DNA from 4 places in the Pantoea sp. XAF26B01_ASV70 genome. Region 4 is predicted to be linked to each of the others. Evidence: predicted binding sites of a transcription regulator. Region 4 holds the regulator's gene; each other region holds the start of a gene.
The links. Region 4 encodes CRP, which controls carbon source genes, mostly activating them, when cyclic AMP is high. Its sites were predicted from a motif close to ATGTGANNNNNNTCACAT; they were not measured.

Region 1: garD (galactarate dehydratase) is a predicted target of CRP. The motif match lies at 2,513-2,530, and genes of this name have one in related genera.
Region 2: cdd (cytidine deaminase) is a predicted target of CRP. The motif match lies at 5,603-5,620, and genes of this name have one in related genera.
Region 3: ACX8ZY_RS06560 (YfcZ/YiiS family protein) is a predicted target of CRP. The motif match lies at 3,374-3,391, and genes of this name have one in related genera.

Annotation. Positions count from the first base shown of each region.
Region 1 is NZ_CM137251.1:962,603-970,271, reverse strand. Features, by position in the region: gene ACX8ZY_RS04735 (enolase C-terminal domain-like protein) at 1-770, opposite strand, end outside; gene ACX8ZY_RS04730 (MFS transporter) at 767-2,128, opposite strand; gene garD (galactarate dehydratase) at 2,703-4,262, shown strand; gene ACX8ZY_RS04720 (flavodoxin) at 4,340-4,786, opposite strand; gene truC (tRNA pseudouridine(65) synthase TruC) at 4,799-5,578, opposite strand; gene ACX8ZY_RS04710 (YqcC family protein) at 5,578-5,907, opposite strand; gene syd (SecY-interacting protein) at 6,495-7,043, opposite strand; gene queF (NADPH-dependent 7-cyano-7-deazaguanine reductase QueF) at 7,106-7,669, shown strand, end outside.
Region 2 is NZ_CM137251.1:1,520,441-1,528,109, forward strand. Features, by position in the region: gene mglA (galactose/methyl galactoside ABC transporter ATP-binding protein MglA) at 1-33, shown strand, start outside; gene mglC (galactose/methyl galactoside ABC transporter permease MglC) at 53-1,063, shown strand; gene sanA (outer membrane permeability protein SanA) at 1,842-2,561, opposite strand; gene ACX8ZY_RS07185 (NAD-dependent malic enzyme) at 2,697-4,394, opposite strand; gene cdd (cytidine deaminase) at 4,664-5,554, opposite strand; gene ACX8ZY_RS07195 (CidB/LrgB family autolysis modulator) at 5,675-6,367, opposite strand; gene ACX8ZY_RS07200 (CidA/LrgA family protein) at 6,360-6,752, opposite strand; gene metG (methionine--tRNA ligase) at 6,986-7,669, opposite strand, start outside.
Region 3 is NZ_CM137251.1:1,357,728-1,365,396, reverse strand. Features, by position in the region: gene fadJ (fatty acid oxidation complex subunit alpha FadJ) at 1-1,516, opposite strand, end outside; gene fadI (acetyl-CoA C-acyltransferase FadI) at 1,516-2,826, opposite strand; gene ACX8ZY_RS06560 (YfcZ/YiiS family protein) at 2,985-3,281, opposite strand; gene fadL (long-chain fatty acid transporter FadL) at 3,640-4,923, shown strand; gene mlaA (phospholipid-binding lipoprotein MlaA) at 5,060-5,824, opposite strand; gene ccmI (c-type cytochrome biogenesis protein CcmI) at 5,975-7,186, opposite strand; gene ACX8ZY_RS06540 (cytochrome c-type biogenesis protein) at 7,186-7,638, opposite strand; gene ACX8ZY_RS06535 (DsbE family thiol:disulfide interchange protein) at 7,635-7,669, opposite strand, start outside.
Region 4 is NZ_CM137251.1:412,635-420,303, forward strand. Features, by position in the region: gene tsgA (MFS transporter TsgA) at 1-174, opposite strand, end outside; gene ppiA (peptidylprolyl isomerase A) at 436-1,008, shown strand; gene ACX8ZY_RS01900 (YhfG family protein) at 1,108-1,278, shown strand; gene ACX8ZY_RS01905 (putative adenosine monophosphate-protein transferase Fic) at 1,268-1,861, shown strand; gene ACX8ZY_RS01910 (aminodeoxychorismate/anthranilate synthase component II) at 1,903-2,478, shown strand; gene argD (bifunctional acetylornithine/succinyldiaminopimelate transaminase) at 2,560-3,780, shown strand; gene ACX8ZY_RS01920 (YccS/YhfK family putative transporter) at 3,782-5,857, opposite strand; gene crp (cAMP-activated global transcriptional regulator CRP) at 5,915-6,547, opposite strand; gene ACX8ZY_RS01930 (OsmC family protein) at 6,851-7,255, shown strand.

The sequences.
Region 1 (7,669 bases), 550 kb from region 4:
TAGCTCAGCACATCCTGCATCCCTTTACACAGCGCTATCGCCTCGTCCAGCAGCCAGGCGCCGTTCGGGTCGACCGTAATGCGGGCGTCGGGAAAGCGCTGCTTCAGCGCCGCCGCGGTGGCAATCTCCTGCTCGCCCGGCAACACGCCGCCTTTGAGCTTAAAATCTTTGAAGCCATATTTATCCGCAGCCGCCTCAGCCAGCCGCACAACGGCATCGCTGGTCAGCGCTTCCTGATGACGCAGGTGATACCAGTCGTGGCTGGCCTGCTCACCACTCAGATAGGGCAGATCGGTCTTGCGGCGGTCGCCGAGATAGAACAGATAGCCCAGCACCGTCACTTCATCACGCTGTTTACCTGGCCCCAGCAGTTCAGCCACCGGTACGCCCAGACACTGTCCCAGCAGATCGAGCAGCGCCGCTTCCAGCGCGGCTACTGCGTTGACCCGCAACTCAAAAGTCCAGGCACCGCTGCCGAAGGTGGTGAAGTCAGCCGACTGATTGCCTTTGTGCACCTGCTGCACCAGACGGTTCATTCGCGCAATCTGCTGGCCTTTCACCTGCGGAATCGCCTCTACCAGCGTCTGATAGATGGTGTCGCCGCCGGGGGCTTCACCGACGCCGGTGTGACCGGCGCTGTCGGTGAGAACCACAATATTGCGGGTAAAACAGGCGTTGTGCGCACCACCAATATTGAGCAGCATGCTGTCATAACCGGCGACCGGGATGACCTGCATCTCAGTAATCACCGGCGAACTTTGCGTATTCATAATGCATCCTTACCGGGCCAGGTTTTCAGTTCGACACGTTTGATATCGCCCGCGATCACCAGGAAGCTGAATGCGGCGACAAAGGCATGAATACCGACATAGATCAGCGCGCCTTCAAAGGAGCCGCTGGTGGCGATGATGTAACCGATGGCGATAGGCGTCACGATGCCAGAGAAGTTACCGAACATGTTGAACAGACCGCCGCTCAGGCCACTGATCTCTTTCGGTGCGGTATCTGCCATCACCGCCCAGCCCAGCGCACCGATGCCTTTACCAAAGAACGCCAGTGCCATGAAGAACACCACCACCCATTCGGTATCGGTGTAGTTACACATCACCATCGAAATAGAGAGCAGCATGCCGAGCACGATCGGCGTTTTACGCGCGATATTCAGGGAGCCGGTTTTACGCATCAGCCAGTCGGAGATCACCCCACCCAGTACGCCGCCGAGGAAGCCGCACACCGCCGGAATCGAGGCAATAAAGCCCGCTTTGAGAATCGACATGCCGCGCGCCTGTACCAGATAGACCGGGAACCAGGTGATAAAAAAGTAGGTTAAGGCGTTAACGCAGTACTGACCGAGGTAGATACCCAGCATCATGCGTGACGTCAGCAGCTGTTTGATCTGGAACCACTTCTCGCTCCAGCTCACTTTGCGGCTATCCTTTTTGACATCCATGTTGATCAGCGCACCGCCCTGCTCCATGTACTCCAGTTCGGCTTTATTCACGCCTGGGTGATCGGTGGGATCGTGGATCACTTTCAGCCAGATGAAACTGAGGATGATGCCCAGGCCGCCCATGAACCAGAACACGTGCGCCCAGCCCACGGAAGAGACCAGCCAGCCCATGATGGGCGCGAAGATAACGGTGGCGAAGTATTGGGCCGAGTTGAAGATCGCCACGGCCGTGCCGCGCTCCTGCGCCGGAAACCAGGCCGCGACGATGCGGCTGTTGCCAGGGAAAGAGGGCGCTTCGGCCAGTCCCACCAGGAAGCGCAGAATAAACAGCGACATGATGATGCCGAAGCCGCTGAACAGATCGACGAACCCTTGCAAAAAGGTAAAGAGCGACCAGGTAAAGATGCTCCAGAAATAGACGCGTTTTGAGCCGAAGCGGTCAAGCAGCCAGCCGCCCGGAATCTGACCAATAACATACGCCCATGAGAAGGCTGAGAAGATATAGCCGAGTCCGACCGAATCGAGGCCAATATCTTTTGACATCGCCGAACCGGCAATCGAAATCGTTGCGCGGTCACCGTAGTTGAATGAGGTGACGATAAATAACATCACCACAATCCAGTAACGGGCATTGGTGCGTTTCTGCACCGTTTCCGCGGTCTGGCTGAAACTATTCATGATGCACTCCTGAAATATAGCGTGAGCTACATTCGCTCTGACTGCATACACATCGCGTTGGGTATCAGAGAGAAGTTGGGTTAAACACGGCGATCTTTTTGTTTTGGCAAACTTTATTTATCCATCCGGTGTCTGGCAGCCGCGGCGGTTAATAACTCCAGGCAACCTCTTTCGGATGAATAATACGTCGTGACAGATAACCTGACTTTGGCTAACGGAACTCAGTATAAGAACAGCCTGAGGCGATCACATTGGCGCATCGCCCTGGAATAATCGCCTTATTCAAGTGATTGTCTGGCGAATGCACAAAAGCCTGCGGTATAGCTCACGAAAGTGGCAAATACCCGTGCAAAATCCGCCCCGGATAACGCTTTCCCCCGCTGTTTGTGAGGGTCTTCACTTGCTTTTGGATAATCGACCCAAAACAGCGAGGTGAATTGCCTTAATGGTGGTCATTTGCACAATGCGCGACCCGCCCCGCCTCCCTATACTGAAGCAGGCAAACAAGGGCGTGACAGGTCAGATTATTAAAGCGTGCCGCACAAGTACGGTACGACAGACAGGAAGGTGAGCGATGAACCCAAAAACAGATGAACAACCGCTCTATATCAAAGTCCATGAGCACGACAATGTGGCGATTGTGGTTAACAGCCTCGGCCTGCCAGCCGGTACGCAGTTTGCGGATGGCCTGACTCTCACAGAGCATGTGCCGCAGGGCCACAAAGTGGCGCTGAGCGCGATTAATCAGGGTGCAGAGATCGTGCGTTATGGCGAAGTCATTGGCTATGCATTGCGGGATATTGCCCAGGGCAGCTGGATTGATGAATCACTGGTTGCGCTGCCGGAAGCCCCTCCGCTGGAGAGTCTGCCGTTAGCCACTCAGGTTCCGCCTGATTTGCCGCCGCTGGAGGGCTATACCTTTGAAGGTTACCGCAATGCGGATGGCAGCGTAGGCACGCGTAACCTGCTCGGCATCACCACCAGCGTCCACTGCGTGGCCGGTGTGGTGGATCATGTCGTACAGATCATTGAACGGGATTTACTGCCGCGCTATCCGAACGTGGATGGTGTGGTTGCCCTGAACCACCTTTATGGCTGTGGTGTGGCGATCAACGCACCGGCGGCGGTCGTGCCGATTCGCACCATTCATAACCTGGCGCTGAATGCGAATTTCGGCGGCGAAGTGATGATCGTCAGCCTCGGCTGTGAAAAGTTACAGCCAGAGCGTCTGCTGACTGGCACCCCCGACGTGCAGGCGATTTCGCTGGACGACCATGACATCGTGCGTCTGCAGGATGAAAAGCTGGTGGGCTTTGGCGCGATGGTCAATGAGATTCTGCAGGTGGCGGAGCGTCATCTCCAGCGGCTGAATCAGCGCCAGCGCGAAACCTGCTCCGCAGCAGAACTGATTGTCGGCATGCAGTGTGGTGGCAGCGATGCATTTTCGGGCGTGACGGCAAATCCGGCAGTGGGCTTCGCCTCTGATCTGCTGGTGCGTTGCGGTGCCACCGTGATGTTCTCGGAAGTCACGGAAGTGCGTGATGCGATTCACCTGCTGACGCCGCGGGTGATTAATCAGGAAGTCGGTAAGCGCTTACTGGAGGAGATGGCCTGGTATGATAATTACCTCGACCAGGGCCAGACCGATCGCAGCGCTAACCCGTCGCCGGGCAATAAAAAAGGCGGGCTGGCGAACGTGGTGGAAAAAGCGCTTGGCTCGATCGCAAAATCGGGACGCAGCGCCATTGTTGAAGTGCTCTCGCCCGGCCAGCGGCCCACGCGACGCGGATTGATCTACGCAGCGACGCCCGCCAGCGATTTTGTCTGCGGTACGCAGCAGCTGGCATCCGGTATCACCCTGCAGGTGTTTACTACTGGTCGCGGTACGCCTTACGGTCTGGCCGCGATTCCGGTGATCAAGATGGCGACGCGTAATGCGCTGGCAGAGCGCTGGCACGATCTGATGGACATCAATGCCGGGACGATTGCTACCGGTGAAGAGAGTATTGAGCAGGTGGGCTGGCGACTGTTTGAATTGATTCTGGATATCGCCAGTGGCAGGAAGCAGACCTGGTCCGATCGCTGGGGCATTCGTAATCAGCTGGCGGTGTTTAACCCGGCGCCTGTCACCTGACAGTGCATTCAACGGATATCGCCGTGCGCGCAACCCAGGCTTATCTCTGTAAGGCAGAGATAAGCCTGGCCTTGCAATCAGAGCTGCGCGCCCCAGGCTTCAACCCACGGCGAGGTTACCGCCTCCGGTTCCGGATTTTCAGTGGCATCAACCAGTAACACCTCACCAACCCGCTGAGCGCCCTGCTCCTGCAGCAGCGCGTCAAAGGTTTTACCCGCGCCACAGAAATGGTCATAGCTGCTGTCACCCAGCGCAATCACGCCATAGCGCAGCGCGGGCTGATGACCGAGCTGATCTTTAATCGCATGGAACAGACCTGAAATCGTGTCGGGAAAATCGCCATGCCCGGTAGTAGAAGTGACAATTAACGCCACGTCGCTGGCATAGTTTTGCCAGTCAGCCAGCGTCGGATCGTCAAACACCGTTACGCTGTGCCCCTGCTGCTGCAGAATGGGCTCTGCTTCTTCCGCGACCAGTAGCGCATTGCCATATACCGTACCTACAAAAATGCCAATCTTTGCCATCTGCTTTCTCCCTTATTCTGAAACGTTATCCTGTCCTGGCGCTGCGTCAAACTCAACCCGCGGCACCTCAGGAATGCGATCCTGCCAGCCAAACTGGTTCATCAGGTTCTGCCAGACGCCATCCAGTCCGGCGCGAAGCAGCAACGGTTCACCGGTTACCGGATGAGTTAATGCCAGGCTGCTGGCGTGCAGCATCAGGCGGTTAGCGCCAAAATGTTCGGCAGCACCCCGGTTCTGACGCAGATCGCCGTGCGCCGAATCGCCAATAATCGGATGACGCAGGTGTGACATATGACGACGCAGCTGATGCTTGCGACCGGTTTTAGGAGCCAGTTCAACCAGGCTATAACGCGAAGTGGGATAACGGCCAATGCCGACCGGCATCTCGACCGTTGCCAGTGACTGATAATCGGTGACCGCGGGCTGTGCGGTGCGCGCTTCCGTGGCGTGTTTATCGGCAATTTTATCCAGCTCTTCCACCAGCGGATAATCGAGCGTCCCGCTGCTCTCCAGCCAGCCGCGAACCACAGCGTGGTAGGTTTTCTGCATCTGGTGCTGTTCAAACTGCAGGGAAAGCAGACGTCCGACTTCACTGGAGAGCCCCATCAGCAGTACCCCTGACGTGGGCTTGTCGAGACGATGCGCCGTAAACACATGCTGCCCAATCTGATCACGAACGGTCTGCATCACAAACACCGTTTCATGGCGATCCAGCCAGCTGCGATGAACCAGCCAGCCGCTGGGCTTGTTGACGGCAACCAGCCACTCATCCTGATAGAGTATCTCCAGCATCAGTGGGCAGCATCCGTGATTAACGCATCAAGTTGACGCAGGGTCAGCAACAGCGGCGCAATACCCGGCTGGTCAGGCACCAGAGCCACCTCATAATAGGGGGCCACGGCAAAATTTTGTGGTAACGGATGTCGGGCCGCAATCAGGGCATGCATCCGGGGGACTAACACCCACTGGAGCCACTGCAGCGGCTCCAGCGTATCCAGGCAAAAGGGTTCGCGGCTCTCGAGCGCCCCCTCGGCCGGCGGGGTACTCTGCCAGAGATGATGCTCACGCATCACCGCTTCCAGTTGTTCCAGCCGTTGCGTAATCAATTGTTCATGCGCCATGCGCCACCTCCGCGAGCAGTCAAAAATGGGCCGCAAGCATATCACTTGTTGGCACAGGCACAAAAAAAGGGAGCACTGTATAAACAGTGCTCCCGGTTCGTTTGCAGCCATCCCGCCACGTTAATGCTCCCTGCTCTTCCATGACAACTTGTCCAGTGCGAACTCCTGTCGCGCATCGTCCTGATGTATCCTTAGCATCCTGGCCCACCACCTCTTCTGAGGGGGTTCTCATTCTCCATCCTGGAGGTGTCCCTTGCTCAATCCTGAGCGATCCTGTTTCATCCTGAAACCTTCCGTGTGCCGTAAGCTCCGTTACGTTCCTGCCTCATGGCTTATCATCATCCTGACGATATCTTTTTCCTAAGCCTCCTGCAGTGCGAAACATTTTGACAGAACTCGTTACGCGCACAAGGTACTCACAGCAGAACTTTACGAAATGTGCGGCGTAAATTCAGATAAACGCCATTAAGTTGATGATTCACAATATTTTTACATCTCAGCCTTCCGGAAGTCTCACCTGTTATATAGCGATCTCTCACAGCACGTGTAAGAGATGTCTCACAAGACCAGGGGCAAATCACTGCAACTCAGATGATAACCGGTTGTAATGACTTAAGAAATATCTCAAGCGTTTCCGCTAATTTTACACGCTGTTTACCGCCGGGCTGCTCCAGAATCACTTCGCCGCTGAGATTAGAAAGCGAGATGATCTCCTGTTCTGACTCGGTGGTGGCGATAAACAGCGTAGGCGACTGTTTAAGGCGGCGCTGCATCACCAGATGCCCGATCAGATTCTCCTGTAAACGCAGGAAATCATCCTCACTCCAGACCTGTAAGAGTGTCAGCTGATTCTCACCAAAACTGGCCTGCATATCGCCGGCAAACTGCGTGGTATAGAAAGCCGTGATCTGCGGCTGGAGCTGGATGTCGATCGCCCGCTCAACCGCATCCAGCGTCTGTGGCAGAGTAAAAGGCTGCGGCTGCCAGACGACCCGCTGATCGCGATCCTCCAGGGCACAGGGCGAAGGTACGCCAAAGAGATCGCTGCTGGCCGGCGCATGCCCGGCCTGCTGAAGCCAGTGCTGGCAGTACCGGGTGGTAAAGTCGCGCAACGCGGCGGCAGTTTGCTGCATCATTCATATTCTCACTTCTGATGGGTTACACTTAGCCACTTTGATTAATTTTGGTGGTAACCGCAATGACTACTCACGAACAGGATCAGGCACTCAGCAACCTGACGCTGGGCAAACCCACAGCCTATCACGATCATTATGACAACAGCTTATTGCAGGCGGTGCCGCGCAGCCTGAATCGTGAACCCCTTGGCCTGTTTCCCGACAGCCTGCCCTTTACCGGCAGTGATATCTGGACCCTGTATGAACTCTCGTGGCTCAACAGCAAAGGTCTGCCACAGGTTGCCGTTGGCGAAGTGGTGCTCGATGCGCAGAGCCGCAACCTTATCGAGTCAAAAAGCTTCAAGCTCTACCTTAACAGTTTCAACCAGACCCGCTTTGCCGACTGGGGCGAGGTTCGTCAGACGCTGGAGCGTGACCTGAGTGCCTGTGCTGAAGGTGAAGCGCGGGTCGCGCTGTTCCGTCTCAATGAAGTGGAAGGTCAGCCCATCGGCCATTTTGAGGGGGTTTGTATTGATGAGCAGGATATCGCCATAGAGGATTATCGCTTCAATGCTGACTATCTGGCCGATGCTGCGGGCAGCGAAATCGTTGAAGAGACGCTGGTCAGCCACCTGCTCAAGTCAAAC
Region 2 (7,669 bases), 1.1 Mb from region 4:
GAAATATTGCGTTTAGCGTCATTACACCTTTAATGAAGCAAGGGCTGTTAACATGAAAGCGACTACAAAAAAGAATGCGCTAACCTGGTTAAAAGAGGGCGGCATTTATGTCGTGCTGCTGGTATTGCTGGCTATTATTATTTTCCAGGACCCCTCATTTTTAAGTTTAATGAACCTGAGTAATATTCTGACCCAATCTTCGGTGCGCATTATTATTGCACTGGGTGTGGCGGGTCTGATTGTGACCCAGGGTACTGACCTGTCAGCCGGACGTCAGGTCGGTCTGGCGGCGGTGGTTGCCGCGACGCTGCTGCAGGCGATGGATAACGCGAACAAGGTCTTCCCGACGCTGGATACGGTGCCGATTCCACTGGTTATTCTGACCGTGTGCATCATCGGCGGCGTGATTGGTCTGGTCAACGGTGTGATTATTGCTTACCTCAAGGTAACGCCATTTATCACCACGCTGGGCACCATGATCATCGTTTACGGTATCAACTCACTCTATTACGACTTTGTTGGCGCATCACCGATTGCCGGTTTTGATACAGGGTTCTCGAAATTTACCCAAGGCTTCTTACGCTTTGGTGATTTCAAGCTCTCGTTCATCACCTTCTACGCCGTGATTGCCATTATTTTCGTCTGGGTGCTGTGGAATAAAACCCGTTTCGGCAAGAACATTTTTGCTATCGGCGGTAACCCGGAAGCGGCGAAAGTCTCAGGCGTTAACGTCAACCTGAACCTGATCATGATTTATGCCCTGTCAGGTGTGTTCTATGCCTTCGGCGGGATGCTGGAAGCGGGTCGTATCGGTTCGGCCACCAACAACCTTGGCTTTATGTATGAGCTGGATGCGATTGCGGCCTGTGTGGTCGGCGGTGTCTCCTTCGCCGGTGGTGTGGGTAGCGTGGCGGGCGTAGTGACCGGTGTGTTGATCTTCACCGTCATCAACTATGGTCTGACCTATATCGGCGTTAACCCTTACTGGCAGTACATCATTAAAGGCGGCATCATCATCTTCGCCGTGGCGCTGGATTCCCTGAAATATTCTCGTAAGAAGTAAGTCCAACTCCACGCTAAAAAAGCGACCTTCGGGTCGCTTTTTTTATGGGGAGTCAAGGGGGAGCTGCTATGAGGTCGAGGCTGCGAAGGGAACACGGTCAGATCGGAAAGACGCTAAGGCCAGTAAATGATCTGCCCGTGTCATTCCCCCCGCAGAACGCTTTTTATAGCGGAGAGTGCTGGGGTCGTTGCTGTGAGATCGAGTATGCGCAGGAACACGGTCAGATCGGAAAGTCGCTAAGGCCAGTAAATGATCTGCCCGTGTCATTCCTCCGCAGAACGCTTTTTATAGCGGAGAGTGCTGGGGTCGTTGCTGTGAGATCGAGTATGCGTAGGGAACACGGTCAGATCGGAAAGTCGCAAAAGCCGTCATCCATGACACGCTCGTCCCACGCGATTACGCACCTCATCCCTGAGGTGCGCCCGTTTCCGGGCCAACGCTTTGCGTTGTTCAAAAACGCTCCCGGCGTTTTTGTCCCTGGCGTGGGACGCTTTCCTCTTCTGACCGTGTTCCCTGCGCGTTGAGCTTATTCATTGTTATAAGATTCACCCTCTTCAGATTTCTCAGCAGTCTAAGTCGGCTTTCAGAGGGGAAGTAGCACTGAATTATCTACCGTAGTCATGTAATTAATCAGCTTAATGATCGCTGCATAGTAACAGACGGCGACTAAACGTATGCTCCCTGAGCCAGCATATTACCGTCAGCTCCCTGAGCCCTGCACGTCACTGCCAGACTTCGGCACAGCAGTAACCAGCATAAATAAGCCGCAGCGCGTGAGCTATTTCCGCAGCTTCTGTTCCAGCTCCAGCAGCTGCTCCGGCGTCACTGCCGGGTAACTCTGCGCATCTTCAGGGACATCGCGCACGGCGGGGATCGGCACCAGTGGGCCCAGGAAGCGGGGTTCGCGCTTTAGCAGGAAGAGATCCACCAGCGCGCCCAGCCGGGCACCTACCTCACGGAAGCGCACGCTAAGCATGTTCTTCGGTGAGGGCACCGCATAACACTGCGCCTGAATACCCAGCTGTAAGGCGATAAACAGGGCACGCTCACAATGGAAACGCTGCGTGATAATAATGAAGTCGTTGGTATCAAACACTTTGCGGGTGCGCACAATCGAATCCAGCGTGCGGAAACCGGCATAGTCCAGCACGATATCAGCCGGATCGACACCGGCTTTGATGAGATCGCGGCGCATCGTCATCGGCTCGTTATAGCTTTGCAGCGCGTTATCACCGCTTAACAGCAGATAATTGACCTTGCCGCTGTTGTAGGCATTCAGCGCGCCCTGCATACGATAGAGGTAATACTGATTGATGACGCCGGTGCGATAATATTTCGCCGTACCCAGTACCACACCGACCTGACGATGTGGCAAAGAGGCGACATTTTCGTAGATAAAGGGCGCAGTTTTCCAGCTGATCCAGCGATCAAGGCCGAGCGCCGTTGCCATCATCAGTAAGATGATGAAAAGCAGACCAATGAAAACGCGTTTCAGCATGCGCCTGGAGACTCGATGTCAGAATAGTGAGATGGGACAAGGCTACTTGAGCTGTCACTGTGAAGCAAGTTACTGCCGGCTGGCTGTGCTCTTTTTGAACACTGCCGGATCGGATGCAATCCGGCAGTCTGAAGATTAAATCGAGGTACGACGATAATGACGGTACTGCGGCAGCCAGAAGTTGTTGGCGATAGCCTGTGACAACACATCTTCAGAGGTCACTACGGCGACACCCGCCAGCTGAGCAGCTTTACCCACTTCCATCGCAATGATTTTCGATACACCCTGGATATCTTTAATCTCTGGCAGCACCGGGCCTTCACCTTCATTCACCAGCGGAGAGCAGTCAGCGAGCGCGCGGCTGGCGGTCATCAGCATGGTATCGGTAACGCGGCTGGCACCCGAAGCAATCACACCCAGACCAATGCCCGGGAAGATGTAGGAGTTGTTGCACTGCGCAATCGGATAGGTTTTACCGTTCCAGCTCACCGGCGAGAACGGACTGCCGGTTGCGACCAGCGCGGCACCGTCAGTCCAGGCGATGATATCGGCTGGCGTCGCTTCCACACGTGATGTCGGGTTCGACAGTGGCATCACAATAGGGCGCTTACAGTGCTTGTGCATCTCGCGGATGATCTCTTCGGTGAACAGGCCCGGCTGGCCAGAGACACCAATAAGAATATCGGGCCTGGCATTGCGCACCACGTCCAGCAGCGAGATGGAATCATTGGTAACATCCCACTGCTGCAGATTTTCGCTCTTCTGCACCAGCTTGCTCTGGAAATCGAGCAGGTTAGGCAGCTTGTCAGTGAGCAGACCAAAGCGATCCACCATCATTACCCGGCCACGCGCTTCCTCGTCACTCAGACCTTCGGATTTCATCTGTGCGATGATCTGTTCAGCGATACCACAACCTGCGGAACCGGCGCCCAGGAACACCACTTTCTGCTCGCACAGGCGGCTGCCGGCGGCGCGGCTGGCGGCAATCAGGGTGCCCACGGTCACGGCGGCAGTGCCCTGAATATCATCATTAAAGCAGCAGACTTCATCGCGATAGCGGTTCAGCAGCGGCATGGCATTCTTCTGGGCGAAATCTTCAAACTGCAACAGCACTTTCGGCCAGCGGCGTTTAACGGCCTGAATAAAATCGTTCACGAACGCATCATACTCATCGCCAGTGATGCGCGGATGACGCCAGCCCATATAGAGCGGATCGTTCAGCAACTGCTGGTTGTTGGTACCCACATCCAGCACCACCGGCAGGGTGTAAGCCGGACTGATGCCGCCACAGGCGGTATAGAGTGAAAGCTTACCAATCGGGATACCCATACCACCGATGCCCTGATCGCCGAGGCCCAGAATACGCTCGCCATCAGTCACCACGATCACCTTCACATTCTGTTTGGTGGCGTTTTGCAGCATATCTTCGATATGGTCGCGGTTAGGGTAGGAGATGAACACGCCACGCGCACGACGGTAGATTTCAGAGAAGTGTTCACAGGCTGCGCCGACGGTCGGGGTGTAGATGATGGGCATCATCTCTTCGAGATGGTTATCCAGCAGGCGGTAGAACAGCGTTTCGTTGGTGTCCTGGATGTTACGCAGGTAGACATGCTTATCGTTATTGTTTTTGAAGTCCTGGAACTGACGCCAGGCACGCTGCGCCTGCTCTTCAATCGATTCCACTGCTTCTGGCAGCAGACCGTTGAGGTTGAATTCGTTACGTTCTTCGATACTAAAGGCGCTGCCTTTGTTCAGCAGGGGAAATTCCAGCAAAATCGGGCCAGCATAAGGGATATACAGCGGGCGTTTACTTTCGTAGTCGAGTTCCATGCGGTAATGCTCCGGTTGCAGTGTTGTCTGGCGTCACGCCGGAAAGGTAGCGCCAGTTTTCTTACCCGTTATAGCTCAGACTGCAGGCCTGGCAGCGGCAGGGTAACCGCTGCAGAAACATTCACGACCGTGCTGCTATCCTGCAACCTGAATTTTTCAGAGTAATTTGTAATGACGTGAATTCTGGCGCCAGATCCTATGAAATTTCCCGCAGAAGTACAGCGTTTGTTCATAAAAGCTCACAAAACTGTGGCCTCTCTGACAGCGGGTTATGCTTTGTACAGCGTCACCTGCAGCAGCTCACCGCAACCAAATGTCTCAAGTGTCGCCTGTGTGGCGGCGAACTGGCTTAGCGTGGCATTTTCTACTTCGGCTAATACCGCTTTTTTTATCTGACGAACATCGCCACCCTGCATGTTCAGCAGGACCAGCGCCGCCTGAAGGGGCGGGAAACTCGGGTTAAAGGCGGCATTTTCCGCATAGCGCCCGGTGACAATCGCGCCGTTTGCGGTCAGCAGCGCAACACCGGCGTGTGACTGGCTGTAAGGCGCGTGGCTGGCATTGGCAGCGGCAACTGCGGCCTGCACCAGTTCATCGCCTTCGGCTACATAGCCGTGATCCACGCTGTCCATCAGGAAGGTCGTGATGTCCAGATCGCGCGGTCCAAAGGCATCCGGCAGATAATCGGCCAGGGTGCTGACCGCGCGTTGTGGCAGGCTGATGCGAATGTTCGTACCGCTGTTCAGCTCGTTCATAAACTGACGGCAGTGACCGCACGGTGTGTAGTTAACGGTGATCGTCTCAAGCTGACTTTCGCCACGCAGCCACGCATGGGTAATGGCGCTCTGCTCGGCGTGAACCGTCTGCTGCAACGGCGTACCGATAAATTCCATGTTGGCCCCGAAGTACCAGTTGCCGCTGACGCCACGGGCGATAGCCCCGACGTTAAAATGCGACACGGTAGCAACGGCACAGGCCGCCGCCAGGGGCAGCAGCGCCAGCGCCAGGGCATCGGCATCCATCTGTGTCTGTTGCTGCAGTGAGGCGACCTGGTCGGCGCTCAGCACCGCCTGAAAGCCAGGATCGTCCAGCAGCGGAGCGAGTGCGGTTTGCAGCGTTGACGGCAATGCCTCAAAGGCAGAGAGGAAACGGGATTGCATGTGAGCCTCATTAGATTCAGCAGGGCGATGTGCCAGTCACCGGTTTATATGTGATCCACATCGCTCTGACAATGTAACCTGTGTTGCATGTTTCAACTTTGCGAGATCTCTCGCAAACTTTCAGCCAAACCAGTGCAGCAGCAGCGGAAAAATAAACGGCGCCAGCAGTGAGGTGATGATGCCGCAGATCACCAACGCCAGTGAACTGAATGCCCCTTCCTGATAGTCGAGTTCAGCGGCGCGTGCTGTGCCGAGGGCGTGCGACGCGTTACCTATCGCCAGTCCGCGCGCTGCTTTAGATTTCACGCCAAGCAGATTCAGCACGGTATGTCCGAACACCGCACCCAGTACCCCGGCAATCAGCACGCAGATGGCGCTGATGGCGGGAATGCCGTGCAGCGAACCGGAGACGGCCATCGCAATGGGCGTGGTAACGGATTTAGGAACAATGGTAGCGGCGATTTCAGGCGTGGCACCCATCCACAGAGCAATAGCGGTGCCAGAGGTCATGGCGGTCACACTGCCGATAAAGCAGACGCCAATAATCGATTTCCAGCGGGCTCGGATCTGGTGCATCTGCTCATACAGCGGCAGTGCCAGCGCGACAACAGCCGGTTGCAGCAGCTGATTAAGAATCTGACTGCCCGCGAAATAGCGCGAATAGGGCAGCTGCAACAACAGCAGAATCGGGATAATAATCGCCATCGCCACCAGCAGCGGATTAAGCAGCGAGATTTTCAGCCGTATCGCCAGTTTGCGCGCCAGAAAAAATGCCGCCAGCGTCAGTGGCAGTGACCACCATATTTCACTCATCGCCTGACTCCCCGGCCGGACGGCGACTATGAAGCTGGTGGGCGCTTACGCCGACAATAGAGAGAACCAGGAAGGTGCTGACGACGCAGGAGATCACGATAGGGCCAAACTGCGCGGTCAGAATATCGGTGTAGCTCATCACTCCGACGCTGATCGGCACAAACAGCAGCGCCATATAGCGAATCAGCAGATGGCAGCCCGGTTTAACCCAACTGACAGGCAGGATCTGCGAGGCGAGCAGGGCAAACAGAATTAACATCCCAAGGATGCTGCCAGGCAGTTTGATGGGCAGCAGCGAGGCGATGCCGATTCCGGCGTATAAGCAGAGATAAATGATGATAAAGGCGCGAAGATAGCGCCCGCAGACAGACAGCACGGTGAGCATGGCAGGCTCCTGTTTTCACTGAGCTTCATCATACGCATTAACCGCTTAGCGTGCTAGCGATCACATTTATGCAGCGGTGTGGCCGTAGCAGATACAGATTTTCAGGGGCGGGAGTGGAATGGAAGCGGTGCACATTCAGAGCGAGGAGAAATAACCCTTCGCGCCCGTGATGAGGCACGAAGGGTTTGAGAACGGCACCGCGCTAAGCGGTTAAAGCCGCAGAATGCAGAGTGTTACTTAACGGGCATTCCCGGTACAGCACCGCTGTCGACGGACAGCACAAACAGATCTTTGCCGCCAGGACCCGCTGACAGCACCATGCCTTCAGAAATACCAAAGCGCATTTTACGCGGCGCGAGGTTGGCCACGATAATGGTCATTTTACCGACCAGCACAGAGGGATCGGGATAGGCGGCGCGGATACCCGAGAAGATCTGACGCTTTTCACCGCCCAGGTCGAGCTGCAGGCGCAGCAGCTTGTCCGAACCCTCAACCAGTTCCGCCTGCTCAATCAGCGCCACGCGCATATCAACTTTGGCGAAATCGTCGATGGTGATGGTGTCACCTACCGGCGAATCTGCCAGCGGGCCGCTTGCGGCCGGTGCACTGGCGGCAGCGGCATCCTCTTTCGAGGCCTCAATCAGTCCTTCAACCTTTGCCATCTCAATGCGGCTGTAGAGCGCTTTGAATGGCGCAACCTGGTGGTCCAGCAGCGGTTGCGCGATAGCATCCCAGCTCAGTTCGCAGTTCAGGAAGCCTTCTGCACGGGCGCTCAGTGACGGCAGCACCGGCTTCAGCCAGGTCATCAGAATGCGGAACAGGTTGATGCCCATTGAGCAGATCGCCTGCAGATCGGCATCACGGCCTTCCTGCTTCGCTACCACCCACGGAGCCTGCTCATCGACATAGCGGTTCGC
Region 3 (7,669 bases), 950 kb from region 4:
TCGCTTCATTTATATAGGGCGTCAGGATGCGGTTAACATAGAAGCCAGGCTTGTCCGCCACCACAATCGGAGTTTTACCCTGGCTGCGCGCCAGCGCCACAATCGTCACCAGCGTCGCGGTAGAGGTATTCAGATGAGGAATCACCTCCACCAGCGGCATTTTCTCTACCGGACTGAAATAGTGCAGCCCGATGACGTTCTCAGGACGCTGGGCGCCGGCGGCGATCGCCTCAATCGGCAGCGAAGAGGTATTTGAGGCAAACAGCGTATGCGGCTGACAGTGTGCCTCCACTTCGCTGACCATCTGCTGCTTCAGGGCTAAATCTTCGAATACGGCTTCAATTACCACGTCGCGCTGTGAGAAGCCCTGATAATCGATGCCGCCCGTGATACGTGCCATCTGCTGATGACGCTGTGCCGGAGTGAGCTGGCGCCGTTTAACCTTTTTGCTCAGCAGTTCCCAGCTGGTTTTCAGCGCATGGTTCACCCCTTCCAGGCTGATATCTTTAATGCGTACCGGCAACCCGGCGTTGATTGCAGTGACGCTGGCGATGCCGCCGCCCATCAGGCCGCCGCCGAGGATACCAACACGCTTGACGGTGCCGGGTTCCGCTTCACCGCCCCGCTCCTTTTTCATAGCCGTAGTCGCGAAAAAGATCCCGCGCAGCGCAACAGATTCTGGCGTCATCGCCAGCTCACCAAAAGCGCGCGCTTCAGCCTCATGTTCGGCCCGACTGCCCTGCTCCAGCCCGATGCGCACCACCTCAATAATGCGTTTTGCTGCCGGATAGTTACCCTGCGTTTTGGCTGCGGTCTGTCGGGTCGCCAGCGCAAACAGCGCCTGACGGCCAACCGGACCATGTAGCAGGCGATCGCGCAGCGGCAGCGTTCGTCCACTAACCTTGCCCTTTTTCACCCGGGCAATGGCGGTCTCCAGCAGAATCGCCTGCGGCACCGCGTCATCGACCACGCCCAGCTTACGGGCCTGTTTCGCCCGCAGAGCTTTGCCGGTCAGAATCAGTGGCAGCGCCTGCTGCACGCCGATTAAGCGTGGCAGCCGCTGAGTGCCGCCAGAGCCTGGCAGTAAGCCGAGCTGCACTTCCGGCAAACCGAGGCGGGTTTTATCATCCAGCGAGCAGATACGGGCATCACAGGCCAGCGCCAGTTCCAGCCCGCCGCCGAGGCAGGCGCCGTGGATCGCCGCGACCACCGGGAACGGCAGCGCGTCGAGCGCAGCCATCACTTCCTGGCCCTGTTTTGCCAGCGCTTCGGCTTCCTGCGCGCTTTTACAGCGGTCAATCATGCTGATGTCTGCGCCCGCGATGAAGTTGTCCGCTTTGCCGGAAATCAGCACCAGGCCAGCCAGTTGCGGATCGCGTCGCGCTTCCGCAATGATGGCGGTGATCTGCCCGGCAAATTCCGCTTTCAGGGTGTTCATCTTCTCACCAGGGACATCGATCGTAATAATGCCGACGTGATCCAGTCGCATCTTCAGATGAAACGCATTCTGCTCCATTATTCGGCCTCCAGAATCATTGCCGCACCCAGGCCGCCTGCCGCGCAGGCTGTTACCAGTCCTAACCCGCCACCGCGACGGCGTAATTCATTCAGCGTCTGGGTGATCATGCGCGCACCCGTGGCGGCAAAAGGATGACCATAGGCGATCGATCCGCCCAGCACGTTAAAGCGCTCTTCATTCACTTCGCCCAGCGCGTGTGGCCGATTCAGCACCTCACGGGCAAAGCGCTCGTCGCGAAACATGTGCAGGTTGCTCAGCGTCTGGGCAGCAAAAGCTTCATGCATATCGATCAGCGTCAGATCGGCCAGGGTTATGCCGGCGCGATCCAGTGCCAGTGGTGAAGCGTAAGCCGGGCCCAGCAGCATATCCTGCTGCACACCAATGGCGGTAAAGGCGTAGCTGCGCAGATAGCCCAGCGGCCTGATGCCCAGTTCACGGGCGCGGCCCTCGCGCATCAGAATCACTGCCGCCGCGCCGTCGGTGAGAGGCGTGCTGTTGGCCGCGGTGACGCTGCCGTGCTGGCGATCAAATGCCGGACGCAGTCGGGCGTAATCCTCCGCTTTGGCGTTCATCCGCACGTTATTGTCCTGATCGATGGCGCTTTTCCACGGCGGCACAAAGGCTGCCATGACTTCCTGATTCAGTACCCCGGATTGCCAGGCCCTTGCGGCATGCTGATGGGATCGCAGCGCCAGCGCATCCTGTGCTTCGCGCGTGATGCCGTGACTCTTAGCCATCTGCTCCGCAGTGTCGCCCATGCGCAGGCCGGTCGAATACTCCGCCACTGCGGGCGGGACCGGCAGCAGATCACGCGGACGCAGACGGCGCAGGATGTGCAGTTTTTGACCGAAGCTGCGGGCTTTATTGAGATCCACCAACGCGCGGGCCAGCGTTTTACTGACCCCAATCGGCAACACCGACGAAGAGTCTGCGCCACCGGCAATACCGGCAGAGATGGTGCCCGCCAGCAGACTTTCTGCCACATTCGCTACCGCCTGAAAGCTGGTGGCGCAGGCACGGCTGACGCTGTAGGCATCGGTATGCACACTCAACCCGCTGCTTAATACAATTTCACGCGCAATGTTCGGCGCTTCCGGCATCTGCACCACCTGCCCAAAGACCAGTTGCTCGATCACCTCAGCCGGCAGTTCACTGCGCGCCATTAATTCGCTGACCACCATACGTCCCAGCTCAATGGCGGGAATTCCATGGAAGCCGGTCGCCTGGCGTAAGAAAGGGGTGCGTAATCCGTGGGTTATTGCGATGCGTTCACCATCACGCGTCAGCAGCTGCTGCGCTTTGCTCATTGTTCTCACCTGTGGCTGGGACTGTGGCATCATTGCCTGAAGAGGTCTGACCTGATCAGTGTTAACCACAAGCGGGTGAGCCGCCAATATCGGAAGGGAAAAAGTGCGAAGGGAAACACGAAAATGAAAAACGCCGCAGTGACGCGGCGTAATGGGACTTAACGCAAACCGAGCTGAAAAATCATGGTTTCAGCCTGGCAGCTGAAGGTGAAATCGATATCCAGCTGCACTCCCTGATCCACTTCGCTGAAGCGCGATTCAATCAGACAGGGTTCTGATTCAACCTCGCGGGCACGTTCGGTCAGTTGCGCTAATTTCGCTTCCGCATCGGCACGCTGAGCAAACCATTCTGACCAGCTGGCGGTGCAATCGGTGTTATCCATTACCGTGCCGACATCAACACAACAACAGGCTGCGGTTTCGGTCGCACTGCATTTTTTAATGGCATCAGTCATTTCATTCTCCAGACCAGCAATTGCATAGGTTGAGCGATTTTATGGACGAAATCTTACCTGCTCGCTGAAAGATGCGCCACGCACCTGTTGCTAAGTGACGAATATCACAATAAAAATTGATCCAGAACAAACTGGAATGGTTATGCTGTCCAGGATCAGGGGCTTTTTGTTATGCAGATCGAATTTTAAGCGATCAAACCTGAAATATTTTAAAAACAATATTGCAACATGCACACAGGTCGGACCTATACTCTCCGCACTGGTCTGATATGTGCGCTTTACATCAGTCCCTACAATCCGCCGTCCTTTGTTACGCGACGTTATAGCGTTAAATAATAATTCACATGAGGTTGTGGTCATGAACCATAAAAACCTGTTTGCAAAGTCAGCCGTGGCGGCTGCAGTGGCGCTTGTCTCTTCCCACGTTTACGCTGCTGGGTTTCAGTTAAATGAATTCTCTTCGATTGGTTTAGGTCGCGCATATTCAGGCGAAGGGGCAATGGGTGATACCGCGGCGTCTGCCAGCCGTAACCCGGCGACAATGGCGTTAATGGATCGCCCGGAATTTTCTATCGGGGCTGTCTATATTGCGCCGGATGTAAATATCAGTGGTCGCAGTCCCAGTGGCCGCAGCCTGGATGCGAATAATATTGCTCCTAATCAGTGGGTACCCAATATTCATTATGTCCAGCCCATCAACGATCAGTGGTGGATTGGCGCATCTGCAACCTCAAACTACGGCTTAGCAACAGAGTTTAATAATGGCTACACCGCTGGCGGTTACGGCGGTAAAACTGACCTGATGACCGGCAATTTAAATCTCAGCACCGCTTATCGCTTTAATGAACATTTTAGTGCAGGCATCGGTTTTGATGCGGTTTATGCCAAAGCCAAAATTGAGCGTTATGCCGGTGAGTCAGGCGCGAGGCTGGGGGTTCCGGCTGATACGCAGGTTGCCCATCTGAAAGGCGATGAGTGGGGCTACGGCTGGAATGCCGGTATCCTGTATGAAGTGGATGAAAATAACCGCTTCGGCTTTACCTATCGTTCAGAAGTGAAAGTCGACTTTGATGGCGATTACAAAAGTAATCTCTCATCCCGGCTGAATGCGGTGAATAATCCGGAAGTGTCAGGCGTACCTTTTGGCACCAACGGCACCACCGTTCCAGGCGCATTAACCCTGAATCTGCCAGAGATGTGGGAAGTGTCGGGCTGGCATAAAGTGGCCCCGCAGTGGGCGGTTCACTACAGCATGGCTTACACCAGCTGGAGCCAGTTCCAGGAGCTGAAAGCCACTGGCTCTAACGGCCAGACGCTGTTCTATAAAGATGAAAGCTTCCACGATGCCTACCGCATTGCACTGGGCACAACCTATTCCTACGACAAGAACTGGACGTTCCGTACCGGTATTGCCTTTGATGACAGTCCGGTTCCGGCCGATAAGCGCTCTATCTCCATCCCGGACCAGGATCGTTTATGGCTGAGTGCCGGTACATCCTATGCCTTTAATGATGATGCCTCGGTTGATTTAGGCATCTCTTATATGCACGGACAGAAAGTGACGGTGAAAGAAGGTCCTTATACCTTTACCTCTGAAGGCAAGGCCTGGCTCTACGGCGCGAACTTTAACTATAAGTTCTGACTGGCTGGTACGATCAAAAAGGGCGACTCTGGTGAGTCGCCCTTTTTTGTGGCCGTGGATCGCTTAATGGCTCAGGGAGCATACGCCCTGCGCAAAGACGCAAAAACCGCCATCTCTGGCGGCTCAGCACGGGCGATTACTCGGCGTCAATATCCTTCAGGTCATCCTGAATCGCGGCTGCGTTAGGATTATCTTCCGGCTTGAGCTTGCCGCCGCGCGCCAGGAAGTCGTGACGCTGGAAGTAAGCGTTACGGATGAAGGCGTACGGATCGCTCTGCTGTTTCAGGATTGCATCAGAGTCCAGCAGCTGCGCGCGGGTCTCAATCCCTTCAAGCGTCCATTTACCAATCGACATTGGCCAGGTCAGCCAGCCAAGGATCGGATAAAGCGTATCAACGTAGTCGCCGCCATCCTGACGCACCGTGAAGCTGCCGTAAGCAGGCAACTCAACATAAGGCCCGTAGCCGACGCCATAGTGACCGAGCGTAGTACCGAAACGGTGCGGCTCTTCACGCGCCAGTTCCGGATTCGCTTTACCGGCAACGTCAATGAAGCCGCCCAGTCCCAGCACGCTGTTCAGGAAGAAACGGGTGAAGTGAATACCCGCATCACGTCCGTTACCGATCAGGATGGCGTTGACCATGCTGGCAGGTTCTTCCAGGTTGCCGAGGAAATTGCTCAGGCCGGTACGTGCCGGCACCGGCACATAATCACGCCAGGCCACAGCGACCGGACGCAATACATACGGATCCAGCACGTTGTAGTTAAAGTTAAACATCGTGCGGTTAAAGCCTTCGAACGGATCGCTGCGCTGAGCAGGATCGCTATTCGCCGGCTTTGAACTGGCACAACCTACCAGAAGGACGCTGGCGACAGCCAGGCTGGTCAGGCGATAATTCATTCCAATCTCCCTGTGCGGATGAAAAAGGTCTACCCATCGTTCAGGTCACAGCCCGGTATCGTATCGACTTACCCGATGAGCATAGCTGACTTTGTGCCAGAGGCAGCAGGCAATGGCACGCATCATCCTGAACGCGGTCAGTTGATGCGTTCAGGGAAGCTGCTGATTAATCTCTACCGCGATCGGCTGATGCCCATCCCAGGGCGTCACTGCGCTCAGACCCAGCCAGTCACCCGGCCGGGGATTGGCGCTGCCGTCGCGGGAGATTCGCACCCGGACCTCGACCTGATGCTGCGCCGAAAGCAGGCGATCCGGCATCATGGCGTTGCTGTCATCCAGCGTCAGCGACAGCGGGAAGTGACTGAGCGGCATCCGCTTAACAGCCACCGGCACCGGTGAAGCACCGTCAGAAACCGAAATATACAACACTCCGTCCTGCGGTAACATTTTTTCTGCCTTAGGTGCCAGCGTCACGGTCAGTGCCAGTTGACGACTCTGTTGCCCGGCGGCACTTCTGGCCTTTTCGATGCTGCGGGCGATCATCGCGTGTCGCGAATCACCGGCCGGCAACAGACCCAGCAGAGTCTGCCATGCGTCGATAGCCTGACCATATTGCTGCTGTCCGTAAGCATTAAATGCCAGCAGGCTCAGCGTACGCAGGTTTTGCGGATCCGCTTTTAGCAATGCCTGCAGCAGCAGTGACGCCTGACGGTTATCCTGCGGGTCGGGGGATCGCGTCAGGACTTCGGCATAATCCTGTTTTAGCGCCAGATCGTTGGGAGCAAGCTGTAGCGCATGCTCAAATGCCTGGCTGGCCGTATCGGCATTATTCAGCACCATGCCGAGCCGTCCCAGCATCGTCCAGTCAGCCAGATTATCCGGTTCCGTTTGCAACGCGGTACGCAATCCGAGCTGTAAACGCGCCAGCTCCTCCATGCTCAGCGGTTTAGCGCCAGGGTCCATCAGTCGGGCACGCAGCTCAGGATACGCCTGCTGCACCTGCTTCCAGCCCGTGAGCTGTGCCAGGCCACCGGTTTTCAGGTAAGTCCCCAGCGATACCCCAATCAGCACGATCAGGCCTGGCAGCAAAATCCAGCGACCGCTGCTGTGTGATTTCATCGTCTGTGCCGGTGGAATATCCGCCAGCAGTGTCTGCTGTAACTCCCGCTCCATCAGTGGACGCTCAGCGACGACGCCCTGATCTTCATCCTGTGCCAGCTCATCTATCCGCTGATGGTAGAAGCGCTGATTAAGGCGATCGCGATCGCCTGTGCTGGCCTGACGTTGCCGCCAGCCCGCCGCCAGGAACAGCGTACAGGCCGCCAGCAGTAACAGAAAAAGGGTAATCCAAAATGCACTCATTACGGCTTCCTGTCTGACTTCAGTAGCGCATTAAGACGCTGTTGCTCATCTTCATCCAGCTCACTGCGGGTTTTGCGCTGACGGCTGCGCAGGATAATCACCGCACCGCCCATCAGCGCAAACAGCGCCGGACCAGCCCACAAAACCAAAGTTGAGGGCGTGACCGGTGGCGAATAGCTGACGAAGTTACCGTAACGCGCCACCATATAGTCGATGATCTGCTGGCGACTCTGGCCCTGCTTCATCAGCTGATAGACTTTCAGCCGCATATCGGCGGCAATCATGGCATTTGAGTCGGCGATGCTGTTGTTCTGGCACTTCGGACAGCGCAGTGAAGCGGTCAGATCGCGGTATTGTTCTTCCTGGGCCACCGAGTCAAATTGCAGCGTGTCGATGCTTGCCCACAGGTTGATGCTGAACAGCAGGCCGCAGAGCAGTAACAGCATTCTCATGATCCCGCCTCCGCGCTGTATTTCACCCACA
Region 4 (7,669 bases):
CGCCAGGATGCCGCTGTTGAGGAAGGTGAAGGTATTACTCATGCTGGAGATGGGGATCTGGAAATCTTTTGCGATATCGCCCATTACCATGCCGGTAACAATCACCAGCGCGCCGGTAAGCGCGTAGGAGAAGAAGCTTATCCAGGTGAGGCCAATACGATTACGGTTTGTCATGTTCTGAACCTGTTGAGAACCGGGTGCCAAAAAGTGTCAGAAAGTGTAAACGGAACCGTGATCTTAATAAACAACCAGTGAAACCAGAGATCCATATTTCATGTGTTGTGTGATTTTAATCACGTAATTGCCGGGGTTTAACGTTTGCTCCCCTCATTTGCTGCCACAGCGTAAATATAGGTAAAACGCTGGCTCCTGGAATAGAGTCTCTTTACAATCAATCACGTTTTTGTGCCCGCTCTCCCAGGTAAGGAATCTTTCATGTTTAAACGTACTTTAACAGCGGCCATCACCCTGTTAGCGCTCTCTTCCGTTTCCGCCCAGGCGCTGGCTGCAAAAGGTGACACCCACGTTCTGCTCACCACCTCCGCCGGCAATATCGAACTCGAACTGAATAACCAGAAAGCGCCGGTTTCTGTGAAAAACTTCATTGATTACGTCAACAACGGTTTTTACAACAACACCATTTTTCACCGCGTGATCCCGGGCTTTATGGTGCAGGGTGGGGGCTTCACTACGGACATGCAGCAGAAGCAGACCAACGCGCCGATCAAGAATGAAGCGGATAATGGCCTGCGTAACCTGCGCGGCACGATTTCCATGGCGCGTACCGCCGATAAAGACAGTGCGACCAGCCAGTTCTTCCTCAACGTCGCGGATAATGCATTCCTCGATCACGGACAGCGCGATTTTGGCTATGCCGTATTTGGTAAGATTGTGAAAGGTCAGGATGTGGTTGAAAAAATTTCTCAGGTACCGACCAAAGATGTGGGTCCTTACCAGAATGTTCCATCCAAACCGGTAGTTATCCTCTCCGCCAAAGTCCTGCCTTAAGTCCGTTCGTCGCCATCTGCGGATGGCGACCGCCTGCCGCATCCGGCAAAGCCAGAATTTGCTCTTATACTTAGGGCAAAAACCTGAGCAGGAGGCGGCATGGCGAACAAACTCACCGAAAAACAGAAGGTCACCCTGTGGCGACAGCGGCGTAGCGCCAGCTATCAGGCCAGCTGTCGGCTGGAAGGCTTCTCGCCAAATGAAACCAGCGTAAACAGCGATGATGCGGCCGCACGTCTGGCGTCACTGAGGAGGCAATATGGACTCTAATACCGCCGTCAGCCAGGATCCCTATCTGTGGCAGCATGACAATGTGCTGAAAAACCTGCCCGATATTCACGATGCCGCGCAGCTGCGTAAGGCGGAGCTGAGTTTTAGTGCGGCGCGTGCCGCCACGCTGGAGCTGGGCCCACGTAATCCTGGACTGCCTTACCTGCGCCAGATCCACCGTACGCTGTTTCAGGACGTCTACAGCTGGGCTGGTGAACTGCGCACTATCGATATCTGGCGCGATGAGACGCCGTTCTGTCATTTCGAATATATCGAAAAGGAAGGTAACGCCCTGATGGCCGCGCTGGAGGAGGAGAAGGGCCTTGCTGACCTGCCACGTGACGCGTTTATTGAGCGTGTTGCCCACTACTACTGCGAAATCAATATGTTGCATCCTTTCCGCCACGGAAACGGTCGGGCGCAGCGGATTTTCTTTGAACAGCTGGCGCTGCATGCCGGTTATCTGCTCTCCTGGGAAGAGACTGACGCTGAAAGCTGGAAAGCGGCGAATCAGGCCGGTGTGGCCGGAGACCTGACTCTGCTGGAGCAGGTATTTGCGAAAATGGTGAGCGAGGCGGCTTAACCGCGTAGAATAGCGGCGCGGGTAATTATTCTGGACTGGCCATGCTGCTGCTTATCGACAATTACGACTCCTTTACCTGGAATCTTTATCAATATTTCTGCGAGCTGGGCGCGCAGGTTCAGGTGGTGCGCAATGATGCCATCACGCTGGAGCAGATGGCGGCGTTACCGCTGACTCATCTGGTGATCTCCCCTGGTCCCTGCACGCCGTCGGAGTCAGGCATTTCGCTGGCGGCGATCCGGCATTTCGCCGGTCAGCTGCCGGTGCTGGGCGTCTGTCTGGGCCATCAGGCAATTGCGCAGGCGTATGGCGCGCAGGTCGTGCGTGCGCGTCAGGTGATGCACGGCAAAACCTCTGCGATTCAGCACACTGGCCAGGGCGTGTTCCGCACTCTGAATAATCCACTAACCGTGACCCGCTACCATTCGCTGATTGTACAGCGCGACTCCCTGCCAGATGCCTTCGAGGTGACTGCCTGGACGGTGCGTGACGGCGAGCCTGACGAAATTATGGGATTCCGCCATAAAACCCTGGCGCTGGAAGGCGTGCAGTTCCATCCCGAAAGCATTCTCAGCGAGCAGGGACATCAGCTGCTGCGCAATTTCCTTGAGCAATAAGTTGCCTTTGAGTGATTTTTTATGCATATTTTGTGATTATTATTTCAAAGTTGCACATCAATCATCTAAATGGGGTCATCAATGGCAGCGGAAAAAATTGCGGTCACGCGGGAGACGTTCGATAACGTTATTTTGCCTGTTTATGCACCTGCGCAGTTCGTGCCGGTAAAAGGCAAGGGCAGTCGTGTATGGGATCAGCAGGGCAAAGAGTATATCGATTTCTCAGGTGGTATCGCCGTCACCGCACTTGGACACTGCCATCCTGCGCTGGTCGAGACGCTGAAAAGTCAGGGCGAGACGCTGTGGCACACCAGCAACGTCTTCACCAACGAACCGGCGCTGCGTCTTGCCAGTAAGTTAATTCAGGCGACCTTTGCCGAGCGGGTCTTCTTCGCTAACTCCGGGGCCGAAGCCAACGAGGCCGCCTTTAAGCTGGCGCGCTACTACGCCTGCAAACGTCACAGCCCATTCAAAAGTAAGATTATCGCCTTTCATAACGCCTTTCATGGCCGGACGCTGTTTACCGTCACGGTCGGCGGACAGCCAAAATATTCTGATGGGTTCGGGCCTAAACCGGCGGATATCGTCCATGTGCCGTTCAATGATCTGAACGCAGTGAAAGCGGTCATTGACGATCATACCTGCGCCATTGTGGTTGAACCGATTCAGGGGGAGGGTGGCGTCGTGCCCGCAACGCAGGAATTTATGCAGGGACTGCGTGAGCTTTGCGATCAGCACCAGGCGCTGCTGGTGCTGGATGAAGTGCAGAGCGGCATGGGGCGCAGCGGCAAGCTATTCGCCTATGAGCATTATGGCATCCAGCCCGATATTCTGACCTCAGCCAAAGCGCTGGGCGGCGGTTTCCCGGTCAGCGCCATGCTGACCACTAACGAGATCGCCTCGACCATGGCGCCGGGCGTGCATGGCACCACCTATGGCGGCAATCCACTCGCCTGCGCCATCGCCGAAACTGCGCTCGATATTATCAATACGCCGGAGGTGCTGGCAGGCGTTGAGACACGTCGTCAGCACTTTGTCACGGCGCTGCAGGCCATCGATGCGAAGTATGATCTCTTCAGCGATATTCGCGGCAAGGGTCTGCTGATTGGCGCGGCGCTGAAACCGCAGCATGCCGGTAAAGCACGCGATATCCTGAATGCCGCGGCCGCAGAAGGCGTGATGGTGCTGGTTGCCGGCACCGACGTGATGCGTTTTGCCCCGTCACTGATCATTGAGCCTGCCGATATCGAAGAGGGCATGAGCCGCTTCGCCACGGCCGTCGGCAACGTGCTCAACGGCTAGCTTAGTTTTTACGTAAGCGTCTGATCAGCCAGCGGCCATGTTGCGGCCGCTGGTTCCACGCCAGCGATGAAATGGTGTACATCACGCTCAGATGATCGAGAATGCGCCGCACATGCTGCTCCACCACCGTGATCGGTCCCTCACTGATGTTCTCCAGCTCATCCAGCAGGTTAACCTGTGAGCTTTCACCATCATATTCCAGCCGCTGCTGACACCGCTGCAGCGCGATTTCACAGGATTGCAGGTAACGCTCAGCCAGCGAGGCAGTGAGCATGGTGTGCTCACGCGCCAGAATCGTCATGGCGTTGATATGCTCGACGATAAACTGACTGTGCGTGACCCAAAGCCGCATATCACTCAGATAGCGGGAGTTGAACGCGGGTTCCTGCATCGCCTGATTCAGTGAGTTAAACAGCGCATTGTGTGCCTGATTGACCTTCACCCGCTGATAAGCCAGTTTCTCTGGTGACTGTTCGTCACCCAGCAACAGCCGCAGCGCATCCTGATAAGTTTCCAGTGCGTCATGGGCGTTCTGCCGCAGTAAGCCGCTCTGCCACTGCGGCCACAGCCAGAGCATCCCGCCAAAGGCGATCAGACAACCCATCAGCGTATCCATGAGTCGCGGCAGCAGAAACTGCGCGCCATTCAGCGACAGCAATTGCAGCGAGTAAACCGCCGTGACCGTAAAGCCAATCATCGACCAGCCATAAAACTGGCGGGTAAAGCGATAGCTGATAAAAGTAATTGCCAGCATGATCAGCAGCACCAGCGACTCCGGCACCGCCATGCGCAGCGTGGCGGCCGCGATCACCAGACCGGCAAAAGTGCCCAGCGCCCGGTGCTGAATGCGGACACGGGTAGCGCTGTAGCCGTTCTGGCTGACGAACATGATGGTCATCAGGATCCAGTAGGGTTTGGGGATGTTGAAGAACAGCGCCAGCGCGCTGCCCAGCATCAGCATCACCGCAAAGCGGCCGGCAGTGCGCAGGGCCGATGAGCGAAACGAGAGATAACTGCGCAGTGCCGGTAACAGCGGCAGACGGCGCTGGCGGTCAGCCATCAGATCGCGCTGATAAAGGGGTTTCTGGGTGCGCAGGACCCGCGCGATGCGGTTGAAGTGGTAAAGGCAGAAGTTACCCACCGGATTGTCGGGATGCTGATGGGCGATTTTCTCCAGCGCGCCGAGCTGTTTATCCATCGCAAAGCGATCGGGTAGCTGGTGATAGAGAATGTTATCCGCCAGCACCCGCAACCGGGCCGAGATGGTTTTGGCATTCCAGCGGATCACCGCTTCGGCGTGGCTCTGTTCGACCAGCTTCTGCACCTCTTCCGGCCGATGCAGGCTGACCGAGATATGTTCCTGCAGATCCAGCGCCACCTGAAAGGCGCGCGTCAGCCGTTTATGGCTGTGATCGCGGCTTGCCGACAGCATATGCATCTGCTGATAACAGGTGTTAATCAGATCGACCACTTTCTGCTGACGAGCCAGCAGCGGCGGCAGCGCCTTTTCTGGATCGGTCAGCTGCGTCAGCAGGGTATATTTTGCGTCGCAGTAGTTAGCCAGCTCGCGATAGATCAGGCTCAGGCTTTCGCGCATTGGCTGCTCTTTCCACAGCCAGAACCAGAACCAGTTAAAGAGCCCGTACCATAGCGTGCCGCCGATATAGAGCAGCGGGGGAACATAGATTGGCATGCGGCCAATCAGGCTCAGGGTAAAGATGGCGGCAATCAGGGTGCCGGGCAGCAGACGACCATGCAGCGGGCTGATCTCCCCGGTAACGCCGAGCAATAAGGGCATGGCAAACAGAATCAGCGGCAGCGGAATAGCATGCAGGGTGAGCCACTGCATCAGAAAGCTGCCGAGGGCAAACAGGCTGCCGCCAACAATCAGGCGTTTGAAGAAGCGTTTATGCGGGGTATCCAGACCGGCGATGTTGCAGCAGGCGGGCACTAATGAGAACAGCAGACCTTTTTGCAGGTCGCCAGCCAGCCAGCCCAGCGCCACCGGCAGACAGAGCACCAGCGTTTGCCGCAAGGCGTAGTTAACTTCAGGATGGTAAATAATTCGACGCCACATCGGCCCAACACAAACAATAACGGCGTGATGTTGCCATCACGCCGTGGGTGACAGGAATTAGCGGGTGCCGTAAACGACGATGGTTTTGCCGTGTGCGGAGATCAGGTTCTGATCTTCCAGCATCTTCAAAATACGGCCCACGGTTTCACGTGAACAACCAACAATCTGGCCAATTTCCTGACGAGTGATTTTAATTTGCATGCCGTCGGGATGCGTCATGGCATCTGGCTGCTTCGCCAGGTTGAGCAGGGTCTGTGCAATGCGTCCGGTTACGTCGAGGAAAGCGAGGTTACCCACTTTTTCAGACGTCACCTGCAGGCGACGCGCCATCTGCGATGAGAGTCGCATCAGGATGTCAGGGTTAACCTGGATCAGCTGACGGAATTTCTTGTAAGAAATTTCCGCCACTTCGCACGCGCTTTTCGCACGTACCCAGGCGCTGCGCTCCTGGCCTTCTTCGAACAGGCCAAGTTCACCAATAAAATCGCCCTGATTCAGGTAGGAAAGAATCATCTCTTTGCCTTCTTCATCTTTAATCAGAACCGCAACGGAACCTTTCACGATGTAGTAAAGCGTTTCTGCTTTTTCACCTTGGTGAATCAGCGTACTTTTGGATGGATACTTGTGAATATGGCAATGGGACAGGAACCATTCGAGTGTAGGGTCTGTTTGCGGTTTGCCGAGAACCATTCGCTATTATCCTCTGTTGTAATCGTGCCCAAAATACAGGGGGCAGTTTTCCCTGTCAGGCGGTGAAAGCTTCAAGCGTTTCCATTTCAGGAAATTATTCGGGCCGCATCAGGCGCAGTGCGCATCATCCTTCCCGGCTTCGTCATCGGGTGACGAAAAATATTTTCAGCACTGTTTGTAGCACAGCTTTTGCCGACTGTCTTCTGTTGTCTCGCTTCAGCTACGGGCGGATTTCTCTGGATTGCTGTTTACCAGGCGAAAGCGTACTCTGGCGACAAAACAGCGTATTCCGGAGCAAAAATCATGCAGGCAAGAGTGAAATGGGTAGAAGGGCTGACATTCCTCGGAGAATCCTCATCCGGCCATCAGATACTGATGGATGGAAATTCGGGTGATAAAGCGCCCAGCCCAATGGAGATGGTGCTGATGGCGGCGGGCGGATGCAGCGCGATTGACGTGGTATCAATTCTGCAAAAAGGCCGAAACGATGTGGCTGATTGTGAAGTAAAACTGACCTCAGAACGTCGTGAAGAGGCGCCGCGAATCTTTACGCACATCAACCTGCATTTTATCGTGAGTGGTAAAGCCCTCCAGGATAAAGCGGTATCACGCGCCGTGGATCTTTCTGCTGAAAAATATTGCTCTGTGGCCATCATGCTGGGTAAAGGCGTCAACATTACGCATAGCTATGAAGTGATCGAACTTTAGTACCAGCAGGGATCTTTTAAGGTCGCGGGCAAAATCTGTCGTGCTCTGCTGTCAGACTGTGCCTGCGCTGGGAACCGGGTCAGATCGGAAAGTCGCTTAAGCCAATCCCTGGCCGCTCGGCCCGCGCGATTACGCACCTCATCCCTGAGGTGCGCCCGTAGCCGGGCCAACGCGTTGCGTTGTTCAAAAACGCTCCCGGCGTTTTTATCCGGGCGGCGGGACGCTTTCCTCTTCTGACCCGGTTCCCAGCGTGTTGAACTTATCTATTGCTGCCAGATTCTTTCTGCCCAGGCGTTGTCTGTAGCGACCTTCCTGAAACCGGATGCGGTTGCCGGACGTGAAGCGAAGGGAGCATATACCTGTAGCAAAGCATCGCGGGCCAGGGATGGCGGTTTTGCGTCTTTGCGAAAGGTT